4 regions of the Pseudomonas sp. Eqa60 genome follow, and region 3 is predicted to be linked to each of the others. Evidence: predicted binding sites of a transcription regulator. Region 3 holds the regulator's gene; each other region holds the start of a gene.
The links. The regulator FliA, encoded in region 3, starts transcription of late flagellar genes. The targets are predictions, from matches to a motif close to CTAAAGTTTNNNNNNNNNNNGCCGNTAA.
Positions count from the first base shown of each region.

Region 1: the regulator FliA is predicted to act here: its motif matches at 4,644-4,671, upstream of flgM (flagellar biosynthesis anti-sigma factor FlgM).
Region 2: the regulator FliA is predicted to act here: its motif matches at 4,871-4,898, upstream of motA (flagellar motor stator protein MotA).
Region 4: the regulator FliA is predicted to act here: its motif matches at 4,668-4,695, upstream of KI242_RS02150 (methyl-accepting chemotaxis protein).

Region 1 covers NZ_AP024342.1:5,213,041-5,220,356, forward strand. Annotated here, with positions in the region: gene flgE (flagellar hook protein FlgE) at 1-38, opposite strand, end outside; gene flgD (flagellar hook assembly protein FlgD) at 68-796, opposite strand; gene flgC (flagellar basal body rod protein FlgC) at 812-1,255, opposite strand; gene flgB (flagellar basal body rod protein FlgB) at 1,259-1,666, opposite strand; gene cheR (protein-glutamate O-methyltransferase CheR) at 1,918-2,745, opposite strand; gene KI242_RS23395 (chemotaxis protein CheV) at 2,789-3,721, opposite strand; gene flgA (flagellar basal body P-ring formation chaperone FlgA) at 3,797-4,558, shown strand; gene flgM (flagellar biosynthesis anti-sigma factor FlgM) at 4,710-5,027, shown strand; gene KI242_RS23410 (flagellar protein FlgN) at 5,076-5,543, shown strand; gene KI242_RS23415 (flagellar brake protein) at 5,640-6,386, shown strand; gene KI242_RS23420 (MFS transporter) at 6,446-7,316, opposite strand, start outside.
Region 2 covers NZ_AP024342.1:648,279-655,594, reverse strand. Annotated here, with positions in the region: gene queG (tRNA epoxyqueuosine(34) reductase QueG) at 1-404, shown strand, start outside; gene KI242_RS02870 (trimeric intracellular cation channel family protein) at 386-1,000, opposite strand; gene orn (oligoribonuclease) at 1,118-1,660, opposite strand; gene rsgA (small ribosomal subunit biogenesis GTPase RsgA) at 1,769-2,800, shown strand; gene motB (flagellar motor protein MotB) at 2,853-3,947, opposite strand; gene motA (flagellar motor stator protein MotA) at 3,951-4,802, opposite strand; gene KI242_RS02845 (HDOD domain-containing protein) at 4,969-6,507, shown strand; gene rhdA (thiosulfate sulfurtransferase) at 6,551-7,316, shown strand, end outside.
Region 3 covers NZ_AP024342.1:1,925,427-1,932,742, reverse strand. Annotated here, with positions in the region: gene KI242_RS08715 (protein phosphatase CheZ) at 1-568, opposite strand, end outside; gene KI242_RS08710 (chemotaxis response regulator CheY) at 599-970, opposite strand; gene fliA (RNA polymerase sigma factor FliA) at 1,136-1,876, opposite strand; gene fleN (flagellar synthesis regulator FleN) at 1,873-2,703, opposite strand; gene flhF (flagellar biosynthesis protein FlhF) at 2,822-4,144, opposite strand; gene flhA (flagellar biosynthesis protein FlhA) at 4,156-6,285, opposite strand; gene KI242_RS08685 (glycosyltransferase) at 6,430-7,316, opposite strand, start outside.
Region 4 covers NZ_AP024342.1:483,669-490,984, reverse strand. Annotated here, with positions in the region: gene ubiB (ubiquinone biosynthesis regulatory protein kinase UbiB) at 1-1,520, shown strand, start outside; gene hisI (phosphoribosyl-AMP cyclohydrolase) at 1,601-1,993, shown strand; gene KI242_RS02175 (phosphoribosyl-ATP diphosphatase) at 1,995-2,327, shown strand; gene KI242_RS02170 (twin-arginine translocase TatA/TatE family subunit) at 2,353-2,634, shown strand; gene tatB (Sec-independent protein translocase protein TatB) at 2,645-3,103, shown strand; gene tatC (twin-arginine translocase subunit TatC) at 3,100-3,894, shown strand; gene KI242_RS02155 (16S rRNA (uracil(1498)-N(3))-methyltransferase) at 3,891-4,598, shown strand; gene KI242_RS02150 (methyl-accepting chemotaxis protein) at 4,736-6,652, shown strand; gene KI242_RS02145 (amino acid ABC transporter ATP-binding protein) at 6,702-7,316, opposite strand, start outside.

The sequences.
Region 1 (7,316 bases), 3.3 Mb from region 3:
GCAGCGTAGAGACCGCTAAGGCCGATATTGAAAGACATATTCCACTCCTTGTGCCGGTTAGTCGGCTCTAGATACCAATGGTTTGTACTTTGGACAGGGCAATCGGGCTGCTCATGCCGGCGAGGTTCAACATCAACTCGCCGCCGGTCTGGCTGATGGTCACGCTATTGACCGTGGCCGGCAGGTAGGTGATCAGATCAGTGCCCTTGCCATCGATGGTGGTGCTGGCCTTGAAGGTGTAGTTGCCCGGATCCGCCTTGGTGCCGTCAGTCTTGGTGCCATCCCAGACAAAGCTGGCGTTGCCGGCCTTCTGGCTGCCCATGTCGATGGTCTTGACGGTATTGCCGTCCTTGTCGGTGACGGTCACGGTGACCGAGTTCACGCTGGATGGCACGGTGACCGAGCCGGTCATGCTCTTGCTGGTGTCGACCTGGGTAGTGCCGGTCTGCACGATGACCGAGCGCCCCACCAGGGACGAAGCCTGCAAGGCCTGGGAAGACTTGTAGTTACCCGTGATCGCATTCACCGAGGAGTTGAGGGTGGTGATGCCTTCCAGGGTGGAGAACTGCGCCAACTGCGCAACGAACGCACTGTTGTCCTGCGGATCCAGCGGGTTCTGGTTGTTCAGCTGGGTTACCAGCAGCTTGAGGAATGCGTCCTTGCCCAGGCTCTGTTTGCCGGTGGCGCTGTTGGTCGCCGCGGCCAGGCCGTCGGCGCTGGTATTGCTCGTCGTTTTCGACGAATTCGCCAGGATATCCTTGAGGGATGGGGCGTTGGTGGTATCAGTAACGCTCATGGTCTTCGCCCCTTATCACTGACCCAGGGTCAGGACCTTCTGCATCATGGTTTTGGCGGTGTTCATCATTTCAGCGTTGGTCTGGAACGAACGGCTGGCAGAAATCATGTCGGCCATTTCTTCCACCACGTTGACGTTGGGGTAGTAGACATAACCCTTGGCATCAGCGGCGGGATGGTTCGGCTCGTAACGAGCTTCGAGGTTGCTCTGGTCTTCGACCACACCCAGTACCTGCACGCCCTGGCCGGCAGCGTCCTGGTTCTGGAACAGCGAGTCGCTGCCGCCGCTTTGCGCACCCTGGAACATGGTGGCAAACACCGGGTGACGAGCGCGGTAGGTCTGGTCGATGCTCGACGAGACGCTCTCGGCGTTGGCGATGTTACTGGCGACGGTGTTCAGACGGGTGGTCTGGGCGCTCATGCCACTACCGGCAATATTGAAAACACTGGCGAGGGACATGGATTACTCTCCGCGCAGGGCTGCTACCAGCCCTTTGAATTTGCTGTTGAGCAGCGTGAAGCTGGCCTGGAAATCCACCGAGTTCTGCGCGTAGCTCGATTGCTCCAGCTGGGCGTCCACGGTGTTCTGGTCGATCGAAGGTTGCATCGGGGTGCGATACAGCAGCGATTCATCACCACTGCTCAAGCCCTGGGCTTCGATATGCCGGTTGTTGGTCATGTTCAACGCGAAGGTACCGTTCTGGGCCTTCTGATTCTGCTCGGCAAGCACGGCAGAGAAGTCCAGGTCCCGAGCCTTGTAGTTCGGGGTATCGGCGTTGGCGATGTTGTTGGCCAGAACTTCGGCACGCTTGGCGCGAAAGCCAAGGGCCTGTTCGTGGATACCGAGCGCTTTATCGAAGCTGATGCTCATGGCGGAAACCTTTGGGTGACCTGATTTTTCGTAACTCGGATATAGCAAGCTGCGTGCCAAGTCATCAAACCCCGTATTTCAAGGGTTTGCCGGCGACGGCAAGGCGGCAATGCCAGAAAAGCGGCAACGGATTTCCGCGAAACACCGGCAAAGCGGCAACCACCCTGCCGTTTTCAGCCGGCGCGTCAGATAATTGCAGGCACAAAAAAGGAGGCCCAATGGCCTCCTTTTTCGGTACGACGATCTGCTGGCTACTTGGCCTGGTAGATGATGCCCGGACTGCATTGCACCATCTGATAATGATCCGGCAGCCCATTGAGGGCTTCGGAAGCCCCCAGGAACAGGTAGCCGCCAGGCTTCAGGGTGCTGTGAATGCGCATCAGGATGTCCTTCTTGACCTCCGCCGAGAAGTAGATCAACACATTGCGACAGAACACGATGTCGAACTTGCCGAGACTGGCGTAGCTGTCCAGCAGGTTGAACGAGCGGAACTCCACGCGGCTCTTGATCGGCGCCTTGACCACCCAGCGCCCCGGCCCCTTGGGGTCGAAGTAACGCTGCAGGCGCTCGGCCGACAGGCCACGTCCAATTGCCAGGCTGTCATATTCACCGGTCTTGCAGTTGTTGAGCATGGTCCCGGACAGATCAGTGGCAACGATCTGCACCCCCATCTTCAACTGCCCCATGTTGCTACGCTCGAACTCATCGATGGACATCGACAGCGAGTAGGGCTCCTGCCCCGACGAACAGGCCGCCGACCAGATGCGCAAGCGTTGGTTGGGGCTGGCCTTGATGGCTTCGGGAAGCACCTTGTTCTTCAACACCTCGAAAGGGTAGGTGTCGCGAAACCACAAGGTTTCGTTGGTCGTCATGGCATCCACGACCATCTCGCGCAAACCACTGCGGGGCTGGGTCTGAATCCGCTGGACCAGCTCACCCAAGGTTTTTATCCCTTGCTGCTCCATCAGTTTGTTGAGACGGCTCGAGACTAGATATTGCTTATTTTCCCCGAGCAAAATACCACAGGCTTTTTCCAGGAAGACCCGGAACTGTTCAAAATCCAAATTACCCGTAGACAATGCTGCCGCCTCTTAAATCTTATGTCCGCCAGGGCGAGTGCCCTTAGCTGTGATCTGCTGCTTTGATCCGGTCGACTACCCGGGATGCCAGGTCATCAGGGCGGAACTTGGCAAGGAAGTCATCGGCACCGACCTTCTTCACCATCGCCTGATTGAACACCCCTGACAACGAAGTATGCAGGATGATATGCAGCTTTTGCATGCGTGGATCATTACGTATCTCGGCCGTGAGGGTGTAACCGTCCATTTCGGGCATCTCGATGTCGGAAATCATCATGAGGAATTCCTCTTCCGGCTTCTTGCCCTCGTCCACCAGTTTGCGCAAGTAATCCAGCGCTTGCCGGCCATCATTCAATGCCACTACCTCGACACCTACGGTTTGCAGGCAACGGGTGACCTGCTTGCGTGCCACCGACGAGTCATCGACGGTCAGCACCCGCAGGGAAACAGCCTTGTGCTGGGTTTCGACATCCACCACTCCTGCCGAGATCGCCTCCGAGGTCGGCGCGACTTCCGCCAGGATCTTCTCCACGTCGATGATTTCCACCAACTGGTTGTCCACCCGAGTGACCGCCGTCAGGTAGTGATCGCGTCCGGTCCCCTTGGGCGGCGGATGGATCTCTTCCCAGTTCATGTTGACGATGCGCTCCACCGAGCGCACCAGGAAACCCTGGGTCTTGGTGTTGTACTCAGTGATGATGACGAACGGATTGCTCTGGTCCTGCAGGCCACCAGAACCCGTAGCCATTGCCAGATCCAGGATCGGAATGGTTGCCCCTCGTATATTCGCGACACCGCACACCACAGGACTGGATTTGGGCATCAGGGTCAGCTTAGGGCATTGCAGCACCTCGCGAACCTTGAATACGTTGATCCCGTAGAGCTGCCCACCGTCCAGACGGAACAGCAACAACTCTAGTCGATTCTGCCCAACCAATTGCGTGCGCTGGTTCACCGAATCCATTACACCAGCCATGCCCAGACTCCCCAAAGCTTTAAGATCCGACGCACGCTCATTGCTAAACGGCACGGCGCTTGCTTTTTAACTGTTATGAACGCCAAAACGACATTTTTCCGACGCCTGACATCCCGCTACCGCACTTTGCTGTGCGGGCTGTCGGCTCTGTGCATTTTAAACCCCGGCAACCCTGCCGTTGCTGATTCGGTCACCCTGCCTGATCTTCTTATCGGCGTCACTCAAGGGTTTCTTGAATTCACGGTAGAAGACTACCTGGCCACCAGTCAAACGGAAGGTCGCTATGAAATCCAGGTCAACCAGCTGGACCCGCGCATGCGCATGCCCAATTGCGACAAGGAATTGACAGCCAACCTGGAAAGCCCGGCCCAACCGCTGGGGCGGGTCACCGTCAAAGTGCGCTGCGAAGGCGCCTCGCCATGGACGGTATTCGTGCCGGCGCAGGTCAAGCTGTTTCGCGAGGTGGTCACCACTGCACGCCCGCTCAAGCGCGCCGGCATCATCGAACCGGAAGACGTGGTGCTGCGCGAACGGGACATCAGCCAGAACAATCAGGGCTACCTCACCTCAGTGGACCAAGCCATTGGTCAGAAACTTGTCCGACCAATGGTCGCCGACCAGCTCGTTACCCTGGCCCATCTGGAGCAGGCGGAAGTCGTGCGCAAGGGCGATCAAGTGGTGATATCGGCACGCAGCGGCACGTTGAATGTACGGATGCCGGGCGAGGCGCTGTCCAACGGCGGCATGAGCGAACAGATCCGGGTCAAGAACCTCAATTCGCAACGGGTGATCAAGGCCCGCATCACGGCGCCAGGGCAAGTGGAAGTGGCCATGTAGATAGCTGGCGCTCAAGCCGTGCGTTCCCTAAACTGTGGCCGATAAAGGGTCGCAGATACCTGACCTGGTTTGTCGACAATCGAGCCTAAAGTTTTTCAGGGTATGGCCGAAAACATGGCAAGCGTCCAAATACCCAGAGGTTTACTTCATCATGGTCATCGACTTCAGCCGTTTAAACAGCTCCCCTTCACTGACAGGCAGTACGCGTACCAGCACCAGCAAGGAAACCGGTGATGCCGGCAAATCCACGCCGCTGACAACCGCCGCCGAGACCAGCAAAAGCGGGGAATCGGTACACCTGAGCAATGAGGCTCAACAGTTGCAGAAAGTCACTGACAAGCTGCGTGATCAGCCTGCCGTCGACAAAGCCCGGGTGGCCGAGTTGAAGCAAGCGATTGCCGATGGCAGCTATAAGGTCGACAGCAACCGCGTAGCCAGCAAACTGCTTAACTTCGAAGCCCAGCGCTAGCCCCAGGCTTGCGCCAGGCTTTTGGACGCTTAATCCCCAAGGCCAGCCATGCACGACACCAACCTACTGCAATTGATCAACGATGACCTTGCTCCAGCGCAACACTTGCTGGAGCTGCTACGCGCCGAGTCTATCGCCCTCCACGGCCGCGACATGCCGCTGCTGGAAGATATCCTGGCGCAGAAGCAAGCCTTGGTCATCTTGCTGGAACAGCATGGCCGTAAGCGCACGCAAATTCTTGCCAGCCTGAACCTGCCGACCAACCGCGAGGGGCTCGAGCAACTGGCCAGCCACTCCAGCCTGGGCGCGCAATTGCTCGAACAGAGCAATGTCCTGACCCAATTGCTTGCCGAGTGCCAAGCTGCCAACGAGCTCAATGGTCGCTCGATCCAGATCCAACAGGCCACCACCGCCAACCAGCTGAAAATCCTCAATGGTGGCGAACCTCCTGCCCTATACGACGCCCGCGGCTCTACCTCAATGCTTGCGAAGCCACGCCCACTCAGTCAGGCTTAAACCCAAAAAATGAGCGCGCGCTACCAAGCCGTGAAACATGCTGGCAAAATGCTGGCTCCTGCGTGTAGTTGTATTTTGTCTGGAGATTGATGAACCGTGTTCAACGCCTCAAATGCGGAAGATACTCCGCAGCCACCCAAGGTGCTCACCACTGCGTTGGAGATCTCTTCCAACCTGCGGTTGCTGCAAGAGAGCCATGACCCGCTGATCATCACTTTCCACGAGCGTAGCCAGCGCTTCCAAAGCTATCTGGTGGAAGTGGACCGCGATAGCAACATGATCGCCCTCGACGAAATGATCCCCCGCGACGGTGAACGCTTCCTGCTCGCAGGCGAACCGTTTCGCGTTGAAGGCTTTCATGAAGGCGTACGCATCGCCTGGGAAAGCAACGGCTTGCCCACCCTCGACGAATCCAACGGTGGCCGCTGCTATCGCACCACCCTGCCGGACGAAGTGGTCTACCACCAGCGCCGCAACGCCTTTCGTGCCGCCCTCAAGCTGGCACAACTGGTAGACATCGAACTGAGCGGCGAGAAACTCAAGTCGCCCCTCAGCGGCAAGCTGCTGGACATTTCCGCCACCGGCTGCAAATTGCGTTTCGACGGCGATATTTCCTCACGCCTGCAACTGGGCCAGGTTTACGAGCGCTTTATCGCCGCCCTGCCCTTCGGCAGCATGACGGCCCCGGTGGAACTGCGTTACCTGCACCACGAAGAACGTATCGACACCACCTTTGCCGGCGTACGCTTCCACAACATGAGCGGCCTGGTACAGCGCCAGGTCGAACGCTTCGTCTATCAACTGCAGCGTGAAGCGCGGCGCTTCGATAAAGACGACCTCTGACTCAAAAGTATCAATGAAAACGGGCAGTGCCTTGCGGCAACTGCCCGTTTTTTTTGCTGCTAAGGCCTGGCCCCGCTGAGGTGTTCCCGGGCGCACTCCTCGGCAGGCGGTTCGTCCGCAGCCTGCGGGGTATCCGCTGCAGGCTCATCAGGCGCAGCTTCCGGCGCGGGCGCGCTCTGCATCTGGTCCTGAACCACCTGTTCGTCAACCCGCGGGTCCAGAGCCGCCACCAACGGTGAACTGGACATGCTGTCCGGCATCGCCACGTGATGCAGTGGCGCATCGTCGACCTGATGCAGATTGGTCACGGCCTTCGGCCGAATCCGCCAGACCAGCACCAGGGCAAAGAAACTGAAGAAGGCGTAGAGCATTTGGCTACCGAACAACTTCATCAGCACGCCTGCCGCCAACGGACCAATACTCGCACCCACGCCATAGGTCACCAGCAGCATCGCCGTCAGCGAGACCCGTCGATCCCCTTCCACATGGTCATTGGAGAACGCCACCGCCAGTGGATAGAGACAGAACTGAACCAGGGAACACAGGAAGCCCAGAACAAACAGGACCTCCAGCGGCACCGAAGGCAGGATCGCCAGGGGCAAGGCCACCACCGCCAGGAACAAGGCAAAACAGCGGATCAGCAGCGCCCGGTCATAGCGGTCGGACAGCCAGCCCAGCGGCCACTGCACCACCAGCCCGGCGAAAATGCAGCTACCCATGAACAGACCCACCTGCTCGGTGCTCAAGCCCTGTTGCGAGGCATAGAGCGGCGCCAGACCGTAGAACGAACCGACGATCAGCCCCGAACCCAATACCGTGCTCAGCGATTGCGGTACACGCTTGATAAAGAAGCGCGGCTCCATGGGTGCAGGGCGCAAGGGTGCCGGGTGAATGCGCCGGGTCATGGCCACCGGCACCAGGCACAGGGCA
Region 2 (7,316 bases), 1.3 Mb from region 3:
CCATCGAGCTCAAAAGCGCCATCCCCGAAGACCTGCGCCCGCTGATCGGCAACCGGGTATTCGGCTGCGATGACTGCCAGATCGTCTGCCCCTGGAATCGCTTCGCCCGCTCAACGGCCGAGGGCGACTTCAAGCCCCGGCACAACCTGGACAATGCCGAACTGGCAGAGCTGTTCATGTGGGACGAGGACAAATTCCTCAGCAATACCGAAGGTTCACCCTTGCGCCGCGCCGGCTACGAGCGCTGGCTACGCAACCTGGCGGTGGGCCTGGGCAACGCACCCTCTAGCATTCCGGTGCTGGAAGCCCTCAAGGCCCGCCAGGACTACCCCTCGGAACTGGTTCGCGAACATGTGCAATGGGCCCTGGACCAGCACGCCAACCGTCAGTGTTCGTCGTTGTAGACGAACTTGGGCATTTCCCAGTGAAAACGGATCGCCAGCAGGCGCAATAGAAAGCCGCCGAACAGGGTGACCAGGATCGACTGCTCGCTGGGCAGTTGCAGGTAGATGCACAGCATGTAGCACCAGGCCGCGGCGAATGACACGCTGGCGTACAACTCGCGGCGAAAGATCAGCGGGATATCGTTGCAGAAGATGTCCCTGAGGATGCCGCCAAAGACCCCGGTGATCACCCCGCTGACTGAAGCCACCAGCATGCCGTGGCCCATTTCCAGGGCAGTCATGCAGCCGATCAGGGTAAAGGCCACCAGGCCCACGGCGTCGAGCACCAGAAACAGCGAGCGCAGGTGACGCATCAAGGGCGCGATGAAGATCGTCACCAACGCCGCCACCGACGTCAGCACCAGGTATTCCGGGTGCTTGACCCAGGTCAGCGGGTAGTGGCCCAGCAGCACATCACGCACCGAACCGCCGCCGAGTGCGGTGACGCAGGCAATCAGCACCACACCGAACCAGTCCATGCCGCGCCGGCCGGCAGACAGGGCGCCGGTCATGGCTTCGGCGGTAATGGCAATCAGATAAAGCATCAACAGCATGATGGCGGTCCTTGCAGGAAGGCGCGCAGTCTACTCAGTTGAAGCGGGCACCAAAAGGGGGCGGGTACGGGCGCCGAGTCGCAGCGGGCGCCCGTTCGCCGGCAAGCCGGCGCCTGCGGGTCAGAACTTGATGAAGTGCTTGCGGTAGTGCTGGAGCTCGGCGATGGACTCGCGAATATCGTCCAGGGCCAGGTGGGTGCTGCCTTTCTTGAAGCTGTCGCGCACGTCCGGCGCCCAGCGGGCGGCCAGTTCCTTGAGGGTCGAGACGTCCAGGTTGCGGTAGTGGAAGTAGCTTTCCAGAGCCTTCATGTGGCGGTACAGGAAGCGCCGGTCCTGGCAGATGCTGTTGCCGCAGATCGGCGATTTGCCCTTGGGTACCCACTGCTCCAGGAAGGCAATGGTCTGGGCTTCTGCTTCGGCCATGCTGATGCGGCTTTCGCGAACCCGCTGGGTCAGACCGGAACCGCCGTGCTGGCGGGTGTTCCATTCATCCATGCCGGCGAGGATCTCGTCGCTCTGGTGGATGGCGATGACCGGTCCTTCAGCCAAGGTGTTGAGGTTGCTGTCAGTGACAATGGTGGCCATCTCGATGATGACGTCGGTGTCAGGGTTCAGACCGGTCATTTCCAGGTCGATCCAAATCAGGTTCTGCGGGTTTTGCATGGGTGGGCTCCTCGGCGTAGTTGCGCAGTTTAGCCTAGAGGGCCTGCCCGGCGTGCTAAACTCGCCGCCGTTTTACCTATCCGCCGTAATTATCGACACGGAACACCAATGGCCAAACGCCAGCTCAATCGCCGCCAAAACTGGCGCATCGAAAAGATCCAGGGTGAGCGCGCCGCCCGCGCCGCCAAACGCGAGTCCTCTGCCGTCGAGGCGCTGGAAGGTGGCGACCTGGGCCCGGAACAGACCGGCCTGGTCATCGCCCACTTCGGCGTCCAGGTCGAAGTCGAGGCTCGCGAAGGCGAAACGGCCGGCCAGGTGTTCCGCTGCTACCTGCGGGCCAACCTGCCGGCCCTGGTGACCGGCGACCAGGTGGTCTGGCGCGCCGGCAACCAGGGCATCGGGGTGATCGTCGCGCAACTGCCGCGCAGCACCGAGCTGTGCCGCCCGGACAGCCGCGGCCAGCTCAAGCCGGTGGCCGCCAACGTCGACATGATCGTGATCGTGTTTGCGCCCATGCCCGAGCCCCACGCCAACCTGATCGACCGCTACCTGGTAGCCGCCGAGCATGCTGGAATCCGGCCGTTGCTGCTGCTGAACAAGGCCGACCTGATCGATGAGCAGAACGCCCCTGCGCTCAACGCCCTGCTCGCGGTCTACCGTCAGCTGGGCTACCCGCTGCTGGAGGTCTCGGCTCATCACGGCGACGGCATGGAGCAGTTGCAAGCCCTGCTGGACGGGCGCATCAGTGTATTCGTCGGCCAGTCGGGGGTGGGCAAGTCGTCCCTGGTCAACAGCCTGCTGCCGGAAGTCGAAACCCGCGTCGGCCCGCTGTCGGAGTTCTCCGGCCAGGGCACTCACACCACCACGACCGCGCGCCTGTTCCACTTCCCCGGTGGCGGTGAGCTGATCGACTCCCCCGGTATCCGTGAGTTCGGCCTCGGCCATGTCAGCCGCGCCGATGTCGAGGCCGGGTTCATCGAGTTCAATGACTTGCTGGGCACCTGCCGCTTCCGCGATTGCAAGCACGATCGCGAGCCGGGCTGTGCCTTGCTCAAGGCCCTGGAAGACGGGCGCATCCAGCAGCAACGGATGAACAGCTACCGCTCGATCCTCGCCAGCCTGCCAGACAACAGTTACTGATTGACCTGACCCAGATACGACAAGGCCGCGATCTTCGCGGCCTTGTCGTTTGTCACTTCGCCGTGCCCGGCGTAGCGGGCGGCGCCACCGGAGCAGTGGGAGCCGGAGCCGAAGACTGGCCCGCCGCACCCTGCTCGTCCATCTTCAACACACCGTCCTCGAAGATATTCATACGTTGACGCACCTCGTGCGCCGGCAGCGGTTCGCTACCGGGCGGCAAGGCATTCGGGTCGGCTGCCGCCCCCGGTACTTCACCGGGAGCACCGCTACCCTGGGTCGGTACCGGAGCATTGGGATCGGTCTGCTCACCCTCGATGGCACGCTGGGCCTTCTTGGTCAGCACGACGATATCGATACGCCGGTTGACCGGGTTGAACGGGTCCTTGCGATCGAATAGCGCCGACGAAGCAAAGCCCACCACACGCGCGACTTGCGGATCAGGATAACCACCCGCCACCAGCGCCCGACGCGCAGCGTTGGCCCGGTTGGCCGACAGTTCCCAGTTGCCGAAGTCGCCAGTGCCCGAATAGGGCTTGGCGTCGGTGTGACCGCTGATGCTGATCTTGTTCGGCACGGTCTTGATGGTGTCGGCCATGGCCAGCAGGATGTCTTCGAAATACGGCTTCAGACGTGCACTGCCAGAGTCGAACATCGGCCGGTTCTCGGCGTCCATGATCTGGATCCGCAGGCCGTCCGGGGTGATCTCGAAGAGGATCTGGTCCTTGAACTTCTGCAGTTGCGGGTTCTCTTCAACCTTGTTCTGCAACTCTTGCAACAGCAACTCGAGACGCTCGCGCTCGACCTGCTCGGCCATGCCCTCCACCTGGTCGGCATCCACCGTGACCTTGTCCGGTTGTGGCTGGGACTTGATCTCGGGGTTGAGGGTGTTGTCCGGCGCCAGCTCAGGGGAGCCGCCCAGGTCGATGATGTAGGGCGTACCGCTTTCCGAGAAGCCGATCGGGTCCTTGAAGTAACCGGCGATGGCGATCTTCTGTTCCGGGGTGGCCGTGGACAGCAGCCACAGCACCAGGAAGAACGCCATCATCGCCGTGGCGAAGTCGGCGAAGGCGATTTTCCAGGCGCCCCCGTGATGTCCGCCAGCGAAGCGCTTGACGCGCTTGATGATAATCGGCTGATTATTTTCCATGACTTAGCGACCGCGAACCGCTTGTTCCAGCTCGGCGAAGCTAGGACGGTGCGCCGGGTACAGAACCTTGCGCCCGAACTCCACGGCCAGGGACGGCGGCATGCCAGAAGCCGAGGCCACCAGCGACGCCTTGATGGCTTCGTAGACGTTCAGTTCTTCCTTGGCGTCGTGGGCCAGGGAGTGGGCCAGCGGGCCGAAGAAGCCATAGGCCGCGAGAATACCGAAGAAGGTACCCACCAGCGCCGCACCTACGTGCAGGCCGATGGACTTCTGGTCGCCATCGCCCAGGGAGGCCATGGTCACCACGATCCCCAATACCGCCGCGACGATACCGAAACCGGGCATGCCGTCGGCAATCCCGTTGACCGCATGGGATGGATGCTCAAGGTCTTCCTTGAGGCTGAACAGCTCCATGTCGAACAGGCCTTCCAGCTCGTGGGGAGCCATGTTGCCGGAGGACATGATGCGCAGATAGTCACAGACGAAGGCGGTCATGCGTTCATCTTTGAGCACCGCCGGGTACTTGGCGAAAATCGGGCTGGCCGCGGCGTCCTCGATATCGCCTTCGATGGCCATCATGCCTTCGCGACGACTCTTGTTGAGGATCTCGTAGATCAGGCCCAGCACTTCCAGGTAGAAGGTGTGGGTGAAGCGCGAGCTGAACATGCCCAGGGATTTCTTGACGACGTGCATCGTCATGTAGCCCGGGTTGGCCTGGAGGAATGCGCCAAAGGCTGCGCCGCCGATGATCAGCACTTCGAAAGGCTGGATCAGTGCCGCGATTTTGCCGTGGGAAAGCACGTATCCGCCGAGCACGCTCGCGAATACGACGATGATGCCGATAATTTTAGCCATAGGTAGGGGAGTACTTATTGAGTCGGGTTCAAGGTCATATTCGGAAGTTCTTAAAACTCTTCTTCTACTTATCGGCAAAACTGCGCCAGACTATAGCCAGTTAAGGCGAAAAGCCAGTTTGGCCCGCTCTGGGCGTGTTCACAGCAGACGATGATTGCGCCCGACCATGTCTAATGAAACCAGCGTCCCACATTCTCCGCCCGCCTCTCTCGACGCCTGGGTAAAGCTCCTCAATGGCGTGCGCCTGCCGGTGCCCCAGGCCAGCCATGACCGGGTCTGCCGCGCCATCGCCAACAACCGCAGCTCGCTGCGGGAGATTGTCGATCTGATGCAAAACAGCCCGGCACTGGCCTTGAGCGTGATCCGCGAAGCCAACCGGCATTCCCACGGCAGCATGAGCGAACCGGCGGAAAACCTGGAGATCGCGGTCAATCGACTGGGCCTCAAGCGTACCGAGGAGTTGCTCGAGCAACTGCCGACGCTGCCTGAAGAGCAGATCCCCCAGGCATTGCGCCAGTTCCAGCTGATCAGCCAGCACGCCAGCCAGCAAGCCAATGGCTTCTTTGCCGGACGCCTGGCGCGACTCTGGCAGGACATCCACTGGGGCAGCCTGCTGTTTCTCTCGCCGCTGTGGGCCATGGCCCTGGTCTATCCCAAGCTGCTGGAAGAGTGGGAACTGCGGGTCATCTACAAGCACGAATCCGCACACGACGTTGAACTGCAACTGTTCGAAGTGCGACTGATGGAAATGTGCCAGGCCCTGGTCCTGGCCTGGCACCTGCCGATCTGGGTCCAGCAGGGCTATCGCCTGCTGACCCAGGAGCAGCACCTGCTGGCCAAGGTCATGCTGATTGCCCGCGACAGCGACAACCCGCTGCGCCAGCAACAACGCCTGGACGCTGAACCGGACCTGCGGCGCTGGCTGAACCAGCCGGCCAACACTGTGTTGCTGGCCAACGGCCTGGCGCTGGCGGCGCAACAGTCCTGGAACAGCCCCCATGGCCGGCGCTGGCAGAACCTTACCGCTCTTTATCTGCAGATCCCCCTGGACCAGGTCCAGCAACAGTTGCACCAACAGGCCGTACAAAGCGCCCGCAACGACACCCAGCCCGATCTCTGGCACCCGGCCCAGGCCCTGCTCTGGCCCTGGGATGCCCGACGCCTGCATCACGGCGAACAACCAGCCCCGGCGCCCACCGCACTGGAACTGGCCAAGTGGCGCAAGCTCTGCGGCGAACTGTTGCTGGACCCCAGCCCCTTTACCAACGCCGTGCACCTTACCGGCTTTGCCCGGGATGCCCTGGCGGCGTGCGGCATGCATCGGGTCATGCTGCTGATGGTCGATCGCAGCCTGAGCCACCTGCGAGTGCAACAGCTTTACGGCATGCCCAGGGAAGCGGCCAGCCTGACCCTGCAGGCCAAGCAGAGCCCGCTGTTGCAACGCCTGCTGGAAAAATCCGCGCAGATCCGCCTGACCCCGGCCAACCGGGCCCAGTTCGCCCCTCACCTGCCAAGCTCGCTGCGCCAGCTGTTTCGCGGCGAACACCTGCTGATCCGCTCACTGTCGTGCAATGGCCGGGTACTGATGCTGGCGATCGCCGACCAGGGCGGCGTGCCGTTCTCGGAAATCAGCGTCCAGGCCTTCGGCAAGACCGCCCAGTGCATCGAAAAAGCCTTGCACAGCTTTACCAACCGCAGCCAATGACGCTTGCGCTACAATCCTTCCCTTTGCGCCCTGGGGACCTGACATGTCTGACTTCTCTGGCTTGCCGCTGGTCATTGAACCGAGCGACCTGCTCGCCCGCCTGAACGCCCGCGAACTGATCCTGGTCGACCTGACCAGCGCTGCCCGCTATGCAACCGGGCATATTCCCGGGGCGCGCTTCGTCGACCCCAAGCGCACTCAGCTGGGCCAGGCGCCGGCTCCCGGGCTGCTGCCGCCGCAAGCGGCGCTTGAAACGCTGTTCGGCGAACTCGGGCACAACCCGGACGCGGTCTATGTGGTCTACGACGATGAAGGCGGTGGCTGGGCCGGACGCTTCATCTGGCTGCTGGACGTGATCGGCCACCACCGCTACCACTACCTCGACGGCGGCCTGCCGGCCTGGCTGGCGGAAGGCCTGCCCGTGTCTACCGAAGTGCCGGCCGCGGTCGGCGGCCCCGTGGCGCTGGCCCTGCATGACGAGCCCACCGCCACCCGCGAATACCTGCAAAGCCGTCTCGGCGCGGCGGACCTGGTGATCTGGGACGCCCGCGGACCGCTGGAGTACTCCGGCGAAAAAGTCCTGGCAGCCAAGGGCGGGCATATCCCCGGCGCGGTGAATTTCGAATGGACCGCCGGCATGGATCAGGCACGCCACCTGCGCATCCGCCGCGACATGCCACAGATCCTTGCGGACCTGGGCATCAGCAAAGACAAAGAAGTGATCACCCACTGCCAGACCCACCATCGCTCCGGCTTCACCTATCTGGTGGCCAAGGCGCTGGGCTACCCACGGGTCAAGGGCTACGCCG
Region 3 (7,316 bases):
CCAACTGGGTCACACGCTTGATCACCTGACCGGTCAGGTCCTGGTAATCCTGCGCCAGCAGAATGTCGTTGAGGTGGCCGGAAACGGTACGGGTTTCCTGTTCGCTGCGCGTCAGGAAACTGTCGACCCGGCGCGCCAGCTCGCGAAACTCTTCAGCGCCGACCTCGCGCCGCATGAAGCGCCCCCAGTCTGCGCTCAAGGCCTGGGCTTCAGTGCTCAAGCCGTTGACCAGCGGGGTGCTGCTCTCCACCAGGTCCATGGTGCGGTTGGCTGCGGCTTCCGTCAGCCGGACCACATAGGACAGGCGCTCAGTGGCATCCGTGATCTGTGAAACTTCCTCGGCTTGCGGCATGTGCGGGTCAATCTGGAAATTGACGATCGCGCTATGCAGCTCGCGGGTGAGCTTGCCCACTTCCTGGTACAGGCCGCGGTCACGGGTCTGATTGAGCTCATGGATCAATTGCACCGCTTCGCCGAACCGGCCCTTTTCAAGGCTCTCGACCAGTTCCAGCGCATGTTTTTTCAGGGTCGACTCAAAGTCGCCCAGTGAAGATTCGTTATGCTCCATAGCTCCCCCGTGGCGGAATGGCTACGCGTCTCAACCGATGCGTTCGAAGATTTTTTCGATCTTCTCTTTCAACGCCTGAGCCGTGAATGGTTTGACGACATAGCCGTTTACGCCGGCCTGGGCAGCTTCGATGATCTGCTCGCGCTTGGCTTCAGCAGTCACCATCAATACCGGCAGGTGCTTGAGTTTTTCATCGGCGCGCACGTGGCGCAGCAGGTCGATACCGGTCATGCCCGGCATGTTCCAGTCCGTTACCAGAAAGTCGATGCTCCCGCTGTTGAGTACCGGAATGGCGGTAGTGCCATCGTCGGCCTCGACCGTGTTGGTGAATCCCAGATCACGCAACAGGTTCTTAATGATCCGCCGCATCGTTGAAAAGTCATCAACGATGAGGATTTTCATGTTCTTGTCCAATTCGACCTCCAAGCAGTCTTAAACGCATCCAGCACCTGAACGCGCCATTCAATCAATCCGGCATAACACACAACGACTGCATGGAGCACATACTGCAAGACCGGTGCAGCGCTTGCTTCACCGGTCCTGAACGCAGTGTCCCCACACTGCCTGTCAGCGCGCTCGCCACTCCCCCAAACGCCCCCGCAAACGGGCTGCGCACTGGCTGTGTAACTGGCTGACCCGCGATTCGCTGACCCCCAGGACCTCACCGATCTCCTTGAGGTTCAGCTCTTCGTCGTAGTACAGCGCCAACACCAGTCGCTCGCGCTCCGGCAAATTGGCAATCGCATCCGCCAACGCGGCCTGGAAGCGTTCATCCTCCAGGTCCCGTGACGGCTCGAGATGAGCACTGGCGCCATCCTCATGCAGCCCTTCATGCTCGCCGTCCTGCAACAGGTCGTCGAAACTGAACAGGCGGCTGCCCAAGGTGTCGTTCAAAATCCCGTAATAATCGTCGAGACTCAATTGAAGTTCGGCCGCAACTTCATGATCTTTAGCGTCACGACCGGTTTTAGCTTCAATTGCGCGAATCGCATCACTGACCATGCGCGTATTACGGTGCACCGAACGCGGCGCCCAGTCGCCTTTACGAACCTCGTCGAGCATCGCCCCACGGATACGGATACCCGCGTAGGTTTCGAAACTCGCCCCCTTGCTCGCGTCGTATTTGGTCGACACTTCGAGCAAACCGATCATCCCGGCCTGAATCAGGTCTTCTACCTGAACACTGGCCGGCAACCGCGCCAGCAGGTGATAGGCAATACGCTTGACCAGAGGCGCGTAGCGCTCGATCAATTCGTACTGGCTGTCACGCGCCGACTTCTTGTAGAGGTTGTAGCCACTGGCAGTCATAGCACCGGTCCCGCTGTTTGATGCACTAGCCGCTCGACAAAAAACTCCAGATGCCCGCGTGGGTTCGCCGGCAACGGCCAGGTATCGACTTTTTGCGCGATGGCCTTGAACGCCAATGCACACTTCGAACGAGGAAAGGCTTCATAGACCGCACGCTGCTTTTGCACGGCCTTGCGTACGCTTTCGTCGTAGGGAACTGCGCCGACGTATTGTAAGGCCACGTCCAGGAAGCGATCCGTGACCTTGGTCAATTTTGCAAACAGGTTGCGACCTTCCTGAGGGCTCTGAGCCATGTTGGCCAGGACCCGGAAACGGTTCATGCCGTAGTCGCGGTTGAGCAGCTTGATCAGCGCGTAGGCGTCCGTGATCGAGGTCGGCTCGTCGCACACCACCAGCAGTACTTCCTGGGCCGCGCGGACAAAGCTGACTACCGAGTCACCAATACCCGCAGCGGTGTCGATCACCAGCACATCGAGATTGTCGCCGATATCGCTGAAGGCCTGGATCAGGCCAGCGTGCTGCGCAGGGCTCAGGTGCACCATGCTCTGGGTGCCCGAGGCGGCCGGTACGATGCGGATGCCTCCAGGCCCCTGGAGCAGCACATCGCGCAGTTCGCAACGACCCTCGATGACGTCGGCCAGGGTATGTTTGGGAGTCAGGCCCAGCAGGACATCGACATTGGCCAGTCCCAGGTCGGCATCCAGCAGCAAGACCCGCCGGCCGAGCTCAGCCAGAGCCAGGGACAAGTTCACTGACACATTAGTCTTGCCGACGCCACCTTTGCCGCCGGTCACCGCAATCACCTGTACGGGATGCATGCTGCCCATGTTCTTTCTTTACCTTGTCTTACTTAGACGGGGCCACATAACTGGCTGCGCGTTCACCATTGGAACAATGCATGGCAGACCATCGATGTAGATACACTGCAATCTATTCATGATTACCTCAGCCAACCCGTTTGGACGGGCTGTGGTAAAGGTCAGCGAACATGTCGGCCATGGCTTCCTCGCTGGGTTCTTCCTGCATCTGTACGCTTACCGCGCGACTCACCAGCTGATGCCGGCGAGGCAGGTGCAGATCGTCAGGAATCCGCGGACCATCAGTGAGATAGGCAACCGGCAGTTCATGACTGATGGCCAGGCTCAGCACTTCGCCAAGACTGGCTGTTTCATCAAGTTTAGTCAGGATGCAACCGGCCAGGCCGCAGCGTTTGTAGCTGTGGTAGGCGGCGGTCAGCACCTGTTTCTGGCTGGTGGTAGCCAGTACCAGATAGTTCTTCGCACGAATGCCACGACCGGCCAGGCTCTCCAGTTGCATGCGCAACGCCGGATCGCTGGCCTGCAGGCCGGCGGTATCGATCAGCACCACGCGCTTGCGCAGCAGCGGATCCAGTGCCTGGGCCAGGGACTGGCCCGGGTCCACATGGGTCACCGACACATTGAGGATGCGCCCCAGGGTCTTGAGCTGCTCCTGGGCGCCGATGCGGTAGCTGTCCATGCTCACCAGGGCAATGTTCTGCGCCCCGTACTTGAGCACGTAGCGCGCCGCCAGCTTGGCCAGGGTGGTGGTCTTGCCCATGCCGGCCGGGCCGACCATGGCGATCACGCCGCCCTCTTCCAGAGGCTCGACTTCCGGGGTCTGGATCATTCGCGCCAGGTGCGCCAGCAACATGCGCCAGGCCTGACGGGGTTCGTTGATTTCGGTAATCAGTGCCAGCAGGTCGCGGGCCAGCGGGCCCGACAGGCCGATGCGCTGCAGGCGACGCCAGAGGTTGGCCTGCTCCGGACGGCTGCCCTGCAATTGGCTCCAGGCCAGGGAGCCGAGCTGCACTTCCAGCAGTTCGCGCAGACCGTTGAGCTCGAAACGCATCGAGTCCAGCGCCCGCGTATCGGCAGGTGGCGCTGCAGGAGCCGGCGCCGGGCGCGGACGCTCGGTCAGGGTCGGCTCGATCAGGGGCTCGGCCGCGGTCAACGGCAGGCCGGCGAACAGCTGGCGATTGGTGATCGAGGCACTGTCGCCCTCGCCCCGCAGGCTTAGTTCGGCCTGGGCGGTGACAATCCGCGACTGGGTCTTGCGCAGCTCGTCCTCGAGTTCCATGTTCGGAACCCGTGGCGACAAGGCCGACAACTTGTAATCCAGCGCAGCCGTCAGCTCGACACCGCCGGCGATCCGCCGGTTGCCGATGATGGCGGCTTCAGCGCCCAACTCATCACGAACCAGTTTCATGGCCTGACGCATATCGGCGGCGAAAAAACGCTTAACTTGCATAACCCACTACCTCAGCCGTTGGGCCCTACTGTCGCAACGATGGTCACTTGCTTGTTGTCCGGAATTTCCTGGTACGCCAGCACATGCAAACCCGGGACGGCGAGACGGCCGAACCGCGAGAGCATGGCGCGGACCGGCCCCGCTACCAACAGAATCACCGGTTGACCTTGCATCTCTTGACGCTGCGCCGCATCGATCAGCGAACGCTGCAGCTTCTCTGCCATGCTTGGCTCCAGCAGAACGCCTTCTTCCTGGCCTTGTCCTGCCTTCTGCAGACTGCTGAGCAAAATTTGTTCCAACCTTGGCTCCAAGGTGATCACAGGCAGCTCAGACTCAGTGCCTACAATGCTTTGGACGATGGCACGAGACAATCCGACGCGTACCGCGGCAACCAAAGCGGCAGTATCTTGACTCTTGGCGGCATTGTTGGCGATGGCTTCGGCAATGCTGCGGATGTCGCGTACCGGCACCTGCTCGGCCAGCAGCGCTTGCAGGACCTTGAGCAACTGCGACAGCGACAGCACGCCCGGCACCAATTCCTCGGCCAGCTTCGGCGAACTCTTGGACAACACTTGCAGCAACTGCTGGACCTCTTCGTGGCCGATCAGTTCGCTGGAGTGCTTGTACAGAATCTGGTTCAAGTGGGTGGCGACCACGGTACTGGCGTCCACCACGGTGTAGCCCAGGGACTGCGCCTGCGGCCGTTGGCTGATTTCGATCCACACCGCTTCCAGACCAAAGGCCGGGTCCCGAGCGGAGATGCCGTTGAGCGTGCCATAGACCTGCCCCGGGTTGATCGCCAGCTCGCGATCCGGATAGATCTCCGCTTCGGCCAGGATCACCCCCATCAGGGTCAGGCGGTAGGCGCTCGGCGCCAGGTCCAGGTTGTCGCGGATATGCACCGTGGGCATGAGAAAGCCCAGGTCCTGGGAGAGCTTCTTGCGCACCCCCTTGATCCGCGCCAGCAATTGCCCGCCCTGGTTGCGATCCACCAGGGGAATCAGGCGGTAACCGACTTCCAGGCCGATCATGTCGATCGGCGTCACGTCGTCCCAACCCAACTCCTTGGTTTCCAGGGCACGGGCCGGGGAAGGCAGCAGGTCCTGTTGACGCTGGACCTCTTCCAGAGCCTTGACCTTGACCTGGTTCTGTTTTTTCCAGACCAGGTAAGCGGCGCCACCGGCCACGGCCGCCAGGCTGAGGAAGGAGAAGTGCGGCATGCCCGGCACCAGCCCCATCACGGCCATCAGGCCGGCTGCCACCGCCAGCGCCTTGGGCGAAGCGAACATCTGGCGGTTGATCTGCTTGCCCATGTCTTCGGAACCCGAAGCCCGGGTCACCATGATCGCCGCCGCAGTGGACAGCAACAGTGATGGCAATTGCGCCACCAAACCGTCACCGATGGTCAGCAAGGCGTATACCCGGCCCGCATCGCCAAAGCTCATGTTGTGCTGGAAGATACCGACGGCCATGCCGCCGATCAGGTTGATGAACAGGATCAGCAAACCGGCGATGGCGTCACCGCGCACGAATTTGCTGGCACCGTCCATGGAACCGTAGAACTCGGCCTCCTGGGCCACTTCGAGACGGCGCAGCTTGGCCTGGTTCTGGTCGATCAGGCCGGCGTTCAAGTCAGCATCGATGGCCATCTGCTTGCCGGGCATGGCGTCCAGGGTGAAGCGCGCGCTCACCTCGGAAATACGGCCGGCACCCTTGGTCACCACCACGAAGTTGATGATCATGAGGATCGCAAAGACCACGATACCGACCACGTAGTTGCCGCCGATCACCACCTCACCGAAGGCCTGGATCACCTTACCGGCAGCGGCGTGGCCATCCTGGCCATGGAGCATCACCACCCGGGTCGAGGCCACGTTGAGCGCCAGTCGCAACAGCGTGGCCACCAGCAGGATGGTGGGGAACACGGCAAAGTCCAGCGGCCGCAGGGCGTACACGCACACCAGCAGAACCACGATCGACAAAGCGATGTTGAACGTGAAGAACACGTCCAGCAGGAACGCCGGGACCGGCAACATCATCATGGCCAGCATGACCAACAGCAGCACCGGCACACCCAGATTGCCTCGACCGAGGTCAGCCAGGTTGCTGCGAGCCGTGTTGATTAACTGAGAGCGATCCACCGATTTACCCCGTTCCGTAAAGCAAACTTTTGACGCCTGAAGCGGCACGGGGCTGCTACTGCAAGAAACCTTCCAACTTTTACCGAAAGGAAATATGGCGCCGGCATTGAGCCGAAAATGCCGGAAACCTCAGAGTGGCCGTGATTAATCCGGCAGCCAGGCAGCACGCCACGCCATCAATGCGCTAGCGTCCAGCATCCAGTCGCGCCGGACGACTTCACGCAGGGCATCCCCGGCCCGGGCATTGGCCTGTGGATCATCCAGATGCATGCGGATCGCCGCCCTCCAGTCCTGGAAGCGATTGGCAACCCGAGTCACCGGCAAATCACCGCGGAAACACGCCAGATCACTGCAGATGACCGGATAACCACAGGCGCCATACTCCAGGAGACGCAGGTTGCTCTTGCACTCGTTGAGCAGACTCTGCTGCATGGGCGCTACTGCCAGATCCAGATTCAGCCCGGCCAGCGCCGCCGGATACAGGCTGATCTCCACACCACGATGCACTTCCTTGACATAGGGCAGCAGTTCCTCGGGACAAGCCCCCATGAACACCCAGTCGACTTCCGTCGCCAGGGCTTTCACCACCTCGCCGATCACTTGAAGATTGGCCAGCTGCCAGTCCGCGCCCGCCCACCCTACCCGGGGCTTGTCGCCGGCACACCGCTGGCTGCTTGGCAACGCCCCCCAGCCCTGCTGGTCCAGGCGACTGTGGATGACCCGGGCATCCGGATGCAGGCCATGCAGAGCGTCGGCCAGGGCTTCGGTGGACACCACCAGGCGATCGACGCAGGCCACGGCTTCGCGCAAATAGTAGGAAATATCCCCAGGCGTCATGCCCTGGGCAGCCTCCCCGACAGCCAGGCTTGGCAGGTGATCGTTCAGCTCAAAGACCTTGAAACTGCGCGAGAAGGCTTGCGCACGACGCATGGCGCTGAGCGACTCCTCGCCGATGTGGCGCTGGAAAACCATCGAATCCGGGGCCACTCGCGCCAGTTCGGCCGGCGATAACAGCGCCATCGACAGCACCC
Region 4 (7,316 bases), 1.4 Mb from region 3:
CCCTGCCCTGGTTCCTCCTGGCCCTGCGCTTCGCCCTGCCCTGGCGCTGGTTCCCGCGCAAGCCGCTGGACCTGAGCCGCGGTGCACGCCTGCGCCTGGCGTTGCAGGACCTGGGGCCGATCTTCATCAAGTTCGGGCAGATCCTCTCGACCCGCCGCGACCTGCTGCCGGAAGACATCGCCGACGAGCTGATGCTGCTGCAGGACCGGGTGCCGCCGTTCGACTCGCAAAAGTCCGTGGCCCTGATCGAAGCGCAGCTGGGCAAGAAGATCAGCGACGTGTTCAGCCGCTTCGACATCGAGCCCCTGGCGTCGGCGTCGGTGGCCCAGGTGCACGCCGCCAAGCTCAAGACCGGCGAAGAAGTGGTGGTCAAGGTGATCCGCCCCGGGCTCAAGCCGATCATCGCCCAGGACCTGGCGTGGCTGTTCATCCTCGCCCGTGCCGCGGAAAAGCTCTCTGCCGACGCGCGCCTGCTGCACCCGGTGGACGTGGTCAGCGACTACGAGAAAACCATCTACGACGAGCTCGACCTGCTGCGCGAGGCGGCCAACGCCAGTCAGCTCAAGCGCAACTTCGAAGGCTCGCCGCTGCTCTATGTACCCCAGGTCTACTGGGACTGGTGCCGGCCCAAAGTGCTGGTGATGGAGCGCATCTACGGCATTCAGGTCACCGACCTGGCCACCCTGGCCGACCAGCGTACCGACATGAAGATGCTCGCCGAGCGTGGCGTGGAGATCTTCTTCACCCAGGTGTTCCGCGACAGCTTCTTCCACGCCGACATGCACCCGGGCAACATCTTCGTCAGCACCGTGCAGCCCTGGAGCCCGCAGTACATCGCCATCGACTGCGGCATCGTCGGCAGCCTGACCCCGGAAGACCAGGACTACCTGGCCCGCAACCTGTTTGCCTTCTTCAAGCGCGACTACCGCCGCGTGGCCCAGTTGCACATTGATTCCGGCTGGGTCCCGGCGGAAACCAAGCTCAACGAATTCGAGGCGGCGATCCGCACCGTGTGCGAGCCGATCTTCGAAAAACCGCTGAAGGACATTTCCTTCGGCCAGGTGCTGATGCGCCTGTTCCAGACCGCTCGGCGCTTCAACATGGAAGTGCAGCCGCAACTGGTGCTGCTGCAGAAGACCCTGCTCAACATCGAGGGCCTGGGCCGCCAGCTGTACCCGGACCTGGACCTGTGGAACACCGCGCAACCCTTCCTCGAACGCTGGATGCGCGAACGGGTCAGCCCCAAGGCCGTGCTCGGCAACATCCACAGCCAGATCGAACAGTTGCCGCACCTGGCCAACATGACCCGCGACCTGCTGGAGCGCATGTCCCAGCCCCATGCCGCCGATCCGCCAGCGCCCTGGCACAAGCGCAAGGACGACTGGTTCCTGCGCCTGCTGGGCACTGCCCACCTGGGCGGTGGTGCGGTCCTGGCCGCCGGCGGTCCATTGCATGAGCTGGGGCACTGGCCTGCTGGCATCATGATTGCGGTCGGTTTGTATCTGATCGTTCGCCGATAGCCAGTGGCGCGACCTGCTGGCAAACTGTCGAAATCGCCGAGGCGTCACCAGCGGGTTGAGCCCGGTTGTCGGAGTCGAAAATGAAAGATTGGCTGGACCAGATCAAATGGGATGCGGACGGCCTGGTGCCGGCCATCGCCCAGGATCACAAGACCGGGCGCGTACTGATGATGGCCTGGATGAACCGCGAGGCCCTGAGCCTGACCGCTGCCGAGAATCGCGCCATCTACTGGTCACGTTCCCGTGGCAAGCTGTGGCGCAAGGGCGAAGAATCCGGGCACGTGCAGAAGCTTCATGAAATGCGCCTGGACTGCGACGCCGATGTGATCATCCTGATGGTTGAGCAGATCGGCGACATCGCCTGCCATACCGGCCGCCACAGCTGTTTCTACCGCGTCTATGAAGATGGCGAGTGGAAAACCGTCGAACCGGTCCTCAAGGACCCGCACGCGATCTATTCTGCAGGACACTGACATGAGCGATACCCTCACCCGTCTGGCCCAGGTGCTGGAAGAGCGTAAAGACGCCGCAGCCGACAGCTCCTACGTCGCCAGCCTGTACCACAAGGGCCTGAACAAGATTCTGGAAAAAGTCGGCGAAGAATCGGTGGAAACCATCATCGCCGCCAAGGACGCTGCCATCAGCGGCGACTGCAGCGATGTGATCTACGAAACCGCGGACCTGTGGTTCCACACCCTGGTCATGCTGGCACAGCTGGGGCAGCATCCCCAGGCCGTGCTCGATGAGCTGGACCGCCGCTTCGGTTTGTCCGGACACGCCGAGAAAGCCTCGCGTCCGTCCGCCTGAACAACTTTCTAAGAGGAAACGCAGCATGGGCATTTTTGACTGGAAACACTGGATCGTCATCCTGGTGGTCGTGGTACTGGTATTCGGCACCAAGAAGCTCAAGAACCTGGGCACCGACGTCGGCGAATCGATCAAGGGCTTTCGCAAGGCCATGAATGACGACGAAAAGCCTGCCGAACCCGTGGTCCCGCCAGCAGCGCAGCCTGTGCCACCGGTTCAGCCGCAGCAGAGCGCGCCGTTGAGCCAGCCGCACACCATCGATGTGCAGGCGCAGAAAGTCGAAGAGCCGACCCGCAAAGACTCGTGAGCACTGACTAATGTTTGGTATCAGCTTCTCTGAACTGCTGCTGGTGGGCCTGGTGGCCCTGCTGGTGCTCGGCCCCGAGCGCCTGCCCGGCGCTGCGCGCACCGCCGGCCTGTGGGTCGGGCGCCTCAAGCGCAGCTTCAACGCGATAAAACAGGAAGTTGAACGTGAAATCGGTGCCGACGAGATCCGCCGGCAACTGCACAACGAGCACATTCTGTCCCTGGAGCAGGAAGCGCGGAAAATCCTCGCCCCGACCCAGCAGCAACCGACTCCGGTAGAGCCTGTGGCCGAGCAGACGATTCACGCGCCAGGCGCCGCTACGGTCGCCGAAGCGCCGCCAGCCAGCGAAGTGCCCGCGCCTCTGCCATCGACACCAGCACCGGCACCGACCGCAGAGCCCGCAGCCCCAGTGGCAACACCCGCCACCACGGCCCCCCACGACTCCACCTTGCCGCCGCGAGCACCATGAGCGATATCCCAGAGAACGACCAACACATGCCGCTGGTGTCGCACCTCACCGAGCTGCGCACCCGCCTGCTGCGCTGCGTAGCGGCGATCTTCATCATCTTCGCCGGGCTGTTCGCCTTCACCCAGCAGATCTACACCATCGTCTCCACGCCGCTGCGCCAGTACCTGCCGGTCGGCGCGACGATGATCGCCACCGACGTCGCCTCGCCGTTCCTGACGCCGCTGAAGCTGACCATGATGGTCTCGCTGTTCCTGGCGATCCCGGTGATCCTGCACCAGATCTGGGGCTTTATCGCACCCGGCCTGTACAAGCATGAAAAGCGCATTGCCGTGCCCTTGCTGGTGTCGAGCATCCTGCTGTTCTACATCGGCATGGCGTTCGCCTACTTCCTGGTGTTCCCGCTGATCTTCAAGTTCTTCGCCGCCGCCACCCCGGCCGGCGTGGAGATGATGACCGATATCACCAGCTACCTCGATTTCGTCATGACCCTGTTCTTCGCCTTCGGCGTGGCCTTCGAGATCCCGGTGGCCGTGGTCCTGCTGGTGTGGATAGGCGTGGTCAACGTGGCGTACCTGCGCAAGATCCGCCCTTACGTGATCATCGGCTGCTTCGTGGTGGGCATGATCCTCACCCCGCCGGACATTTTCTCCCAGACCCTGCTGGCCGTGCCCATGTGGCTGCTGTTCGAGATCGGCGTGCTGTTCGGCGGGCTGATCAGCAAACGTGGCGAGCACCCGGACGATGAACCGGCCGACGACCACAACGACCAGCCGCCAGCGACCCAAGCGTGAACCTGCTGCTTCTGGAAGAGGCCGATTTCATTGCGGCCGACCGGGTAGTGCTGCGCGACCGACGCCTGACCCACATGCAGGACGTGCATCGGGTGGCGGTCGGCGACAGCCTGCGGGTCGGGCGCATTGGCGGCTTGATGGGCAGTGCCCAGGTACTGCGCCTGGAGCCTGCTGAAGCCGAACTGCAAGTGACCCTCGATCAGCCGCCACCGGCCAAGCTGCCATTGACCCTGGTGCTGGCCCTGCCGCGCCCGAAAATGCTTCGCCGGGTGTTCCAGACCATAGCGACCATGGGCGTGCCGCGGCTGGTGCTGGTGAACAGCTACCGGGTAGAAAAGAGCTTCTGGCAGACCCCGTTCCTGGAACCCGAAACGATTCGCGAACACCTGGTGCTCGGCCTGGAACAGGCCCGTGACACCGTGCTGCCCGACGTCCTGATCGAAAAACGCTTCAAGCCCTTCGTCGAAGACCGCCTGCCGGCCCTCAGCGCTGGCACCCTGGGGCTGGTGGGCCACCCTGGCCCATATCCGCCCTGCCCTCGCGGGCTGGACCAGGCCGTCACCCTGGCCATTGGCCCGGAGGGCGGCTGGATTCCCTACGAGATCGATCTTCTGGGCAAGGCCGGCCTGCAACCGGTGCAACTGGGCGAACGCATCCTGCGGGTCGAAACCGCGGTCACCGCCCTGCTTTCGCGCCTGTTCTGAGCCCCCATGTGCGTGCTGGCCAAGTGGCCAGCCGGACCTCACGGTCGTAATGGCAACTAGCCAGTCAAGCTACAGAATCCCCCACTCCCGCCGATAGCCTATGGTTAAGCGCACATTGCTAAAAGGGAGTTCGCAGAATGTACCGTTGGCTAGCCAGAAACCTGGGAAACGTAAGCGTCAGCCTCAAGCTGGGTATCGGCTTCGGCCTGGTACTGCTCCTGACCCTGCTGATCACCGCCACCGGCTGGACCGGCCTGAGCCGGGTGATCGACCGGGGCGACAAACTGGGCAATATTTCCGTTATCTACGCCCTGACCAAGGACCTGCGCATCGCCCGCCTCAACTACGAGATGAGCCGCGGTGAACACGGCCCGGCAGCGGTCAACGACTTCCTCAAGCAACTCAACGACGGCCTGCAGGACGCTCGCGCGCAACTGCAGCAACCGGAAAGCATCACCATGGTCGACCAGCAACTGGACGCCGTGGCCGAATACCAGAAAGCCTTTGCCGACATGACTCGCGCCACCGCCAACCGCGAGGCTGCGAGGTCCCAGCTTGGCGCCACCGCGGACAATGCCGTGGCCCGGGTCGCGGAGGTTGAAAACTCACTGCTGCAAGGCGACAGCGTGGCGCAGTTCAATAGCGTGATCGACCTGTCCAAGCTGATCCAGCAGGCACGCTTCCAGGTACGCGGCTACACCTACAGCGCCAAGCCCGAGGCCAAGCAGCCGGCGCTGGACGCCATCGACAACGCCCTGAACAACCTCACCAGCCTGCCTTCGCGCCTGCCCGAGCAGCACGTTGCCAACCTGCAACAGGCCAGCGACTCGCTGAAGGCCTACCGGATGGCCGTCAGCGCCTACAGCGACGCCGAAGAAGCCAGCGCGGCTGCGCTCAAGCGCATGGCCGCCCAGGGCGACCGGCTGATGGACCTGAGCAAGCAGCTGACCGTGGCCCAGACCACCAAGCGTGACAGCGACGCCGCGCAGGCCAAGAGCACCCTGCTGATCGCCACCTTGCTGGCCATGCTGTTCGGCCTGATCGCCGCCTGGGCCATCACCCGGCAGATCACCCAGCCGCTGCAGCAGACCCTCAAGGCCGCCGAGCGCGTGGCTTCCGGGGACCTGAGCCAGAACCTCGCCGTGGAGCGCCGCGACGAACTGGGCCAACTGCAGAAAGCCATGCAGCGCATGACGGTGAGCCTGCGGGAACTGATCGGCGGCATCAGCGACGGGGTGACCCAAATCGCCAGCGCCGCCGAGCAACTGTCCGCGGTGACCGAGCAGACCAGCGCCGGGGTCAACAGCCAGAAAGTCGAGACCGACCAGGTGGCCACGGCCATGAACGAAATGGCCGCCACCGTGCAGGAAGTGGCGCGCAACGCCGAGGAGGCCTCCGAGGCCGCTGTGGCGGCCGACCAGCAGGCCCGCGAGGGTGACCGGGTGGTGAACGAAGCCATCGCCCAGATCGAGCGCCTGGCCAGCGAGGTGGGCCATTCCACCGAGGCCATGGGCCATCTCAAGCAGGAAAGCGACAAGATCGGCAGCGTCCTGGATGTGATCAAGTCGGTGGCCCAGCAGACCAACCTGCTGGCCCTGAACGCCGCCATCGAGGCCGCCCGGGCCGGTGAAGCCGGGCGGGGTTTTGCCGTGGTGGCGGATGAAGTACGCAGCCTGGCGCAACGTACCCAGCAATCCACCGAAGAAATCGCTGAACTCATCGTTGGCCTGCAAAGCGGCACCCAGCAGGTGGCCAGCACCCTGGATACCAGCCGCAGCCTGACCGACAGCAGTGTCGAGCTGACACGCCGGGCTGGTGGTTCCCTGGAAAACATCACCCGTACCGTGTCGGCGATCCAGGCGATGAACCAGCAGATCGCCGCGGCAGCAGAGCAGCAGAGCGCGGTGGCGGAAGAGATCAACCGCAGCGTGTTGAATGTGCGGGATGTGTCTGAACAGACGTCATCGGCCAGCGAGGAAACCGCCGCGTCCAGCGCCGAGCTGGCGCGGCTGGGGATTCACCTGCAAAGCCTGGTGGGGCGTTTCCGGGTCTGAGCCGCTTCGCCGGCAAGCCGGCTCCTACCGGGAAATGCAGGAGCCGGCCTTACAGCACCTGGCGCAGGAAAGCCTGGGCCCGCGGGTCTTGCGGCGCGTCGAAGAACACCTGCGGCGCCGCGTCTTCCAGTAGTTTGCCGTGATCGAAGAACAGCACCCGATCCGCCACTTCCCGGGCAAAGCCCATTTCGTGGGTCACGCAGACCATGGTCATGCCTTCCAGGGCCAGGGTCTTCATCACATCCAGCACCTCGCCGACCATTTCCGGGTCCAGGGCCGAGGTCGGCTCGTCGAACAGCATCACCTTGGGTTCCATGGCCAGGGCCCGGGCGATGGCCACACGCTGCTGCTGGCCACCGGAAAGCCGCGAAGGAAACTCGTGGGCCTTCTGGGCGATCCCGACCTTTTCCAGCAACGCCAGGGCCTTGGCCTCGCGCTCCTGCTTGCCGCGCTTGCGTACCACCTTCTGCGCCAGGCAGAGGTTTTCCAGCACGGTCATGTGCGGGAACAGGTTGAAGTGCTGGAACACCATGCCGACTTCCCGGCGGTAGGCGTTCACATCGGTCCTCGGGTCGGCCAGTTGCAGGCCGTCGATGCTCACCGAGCCGGAATCGAACTCTTCAAGGCCATTGAGGCAACGCAGGAAGGTCGACTTGCCGGAGCC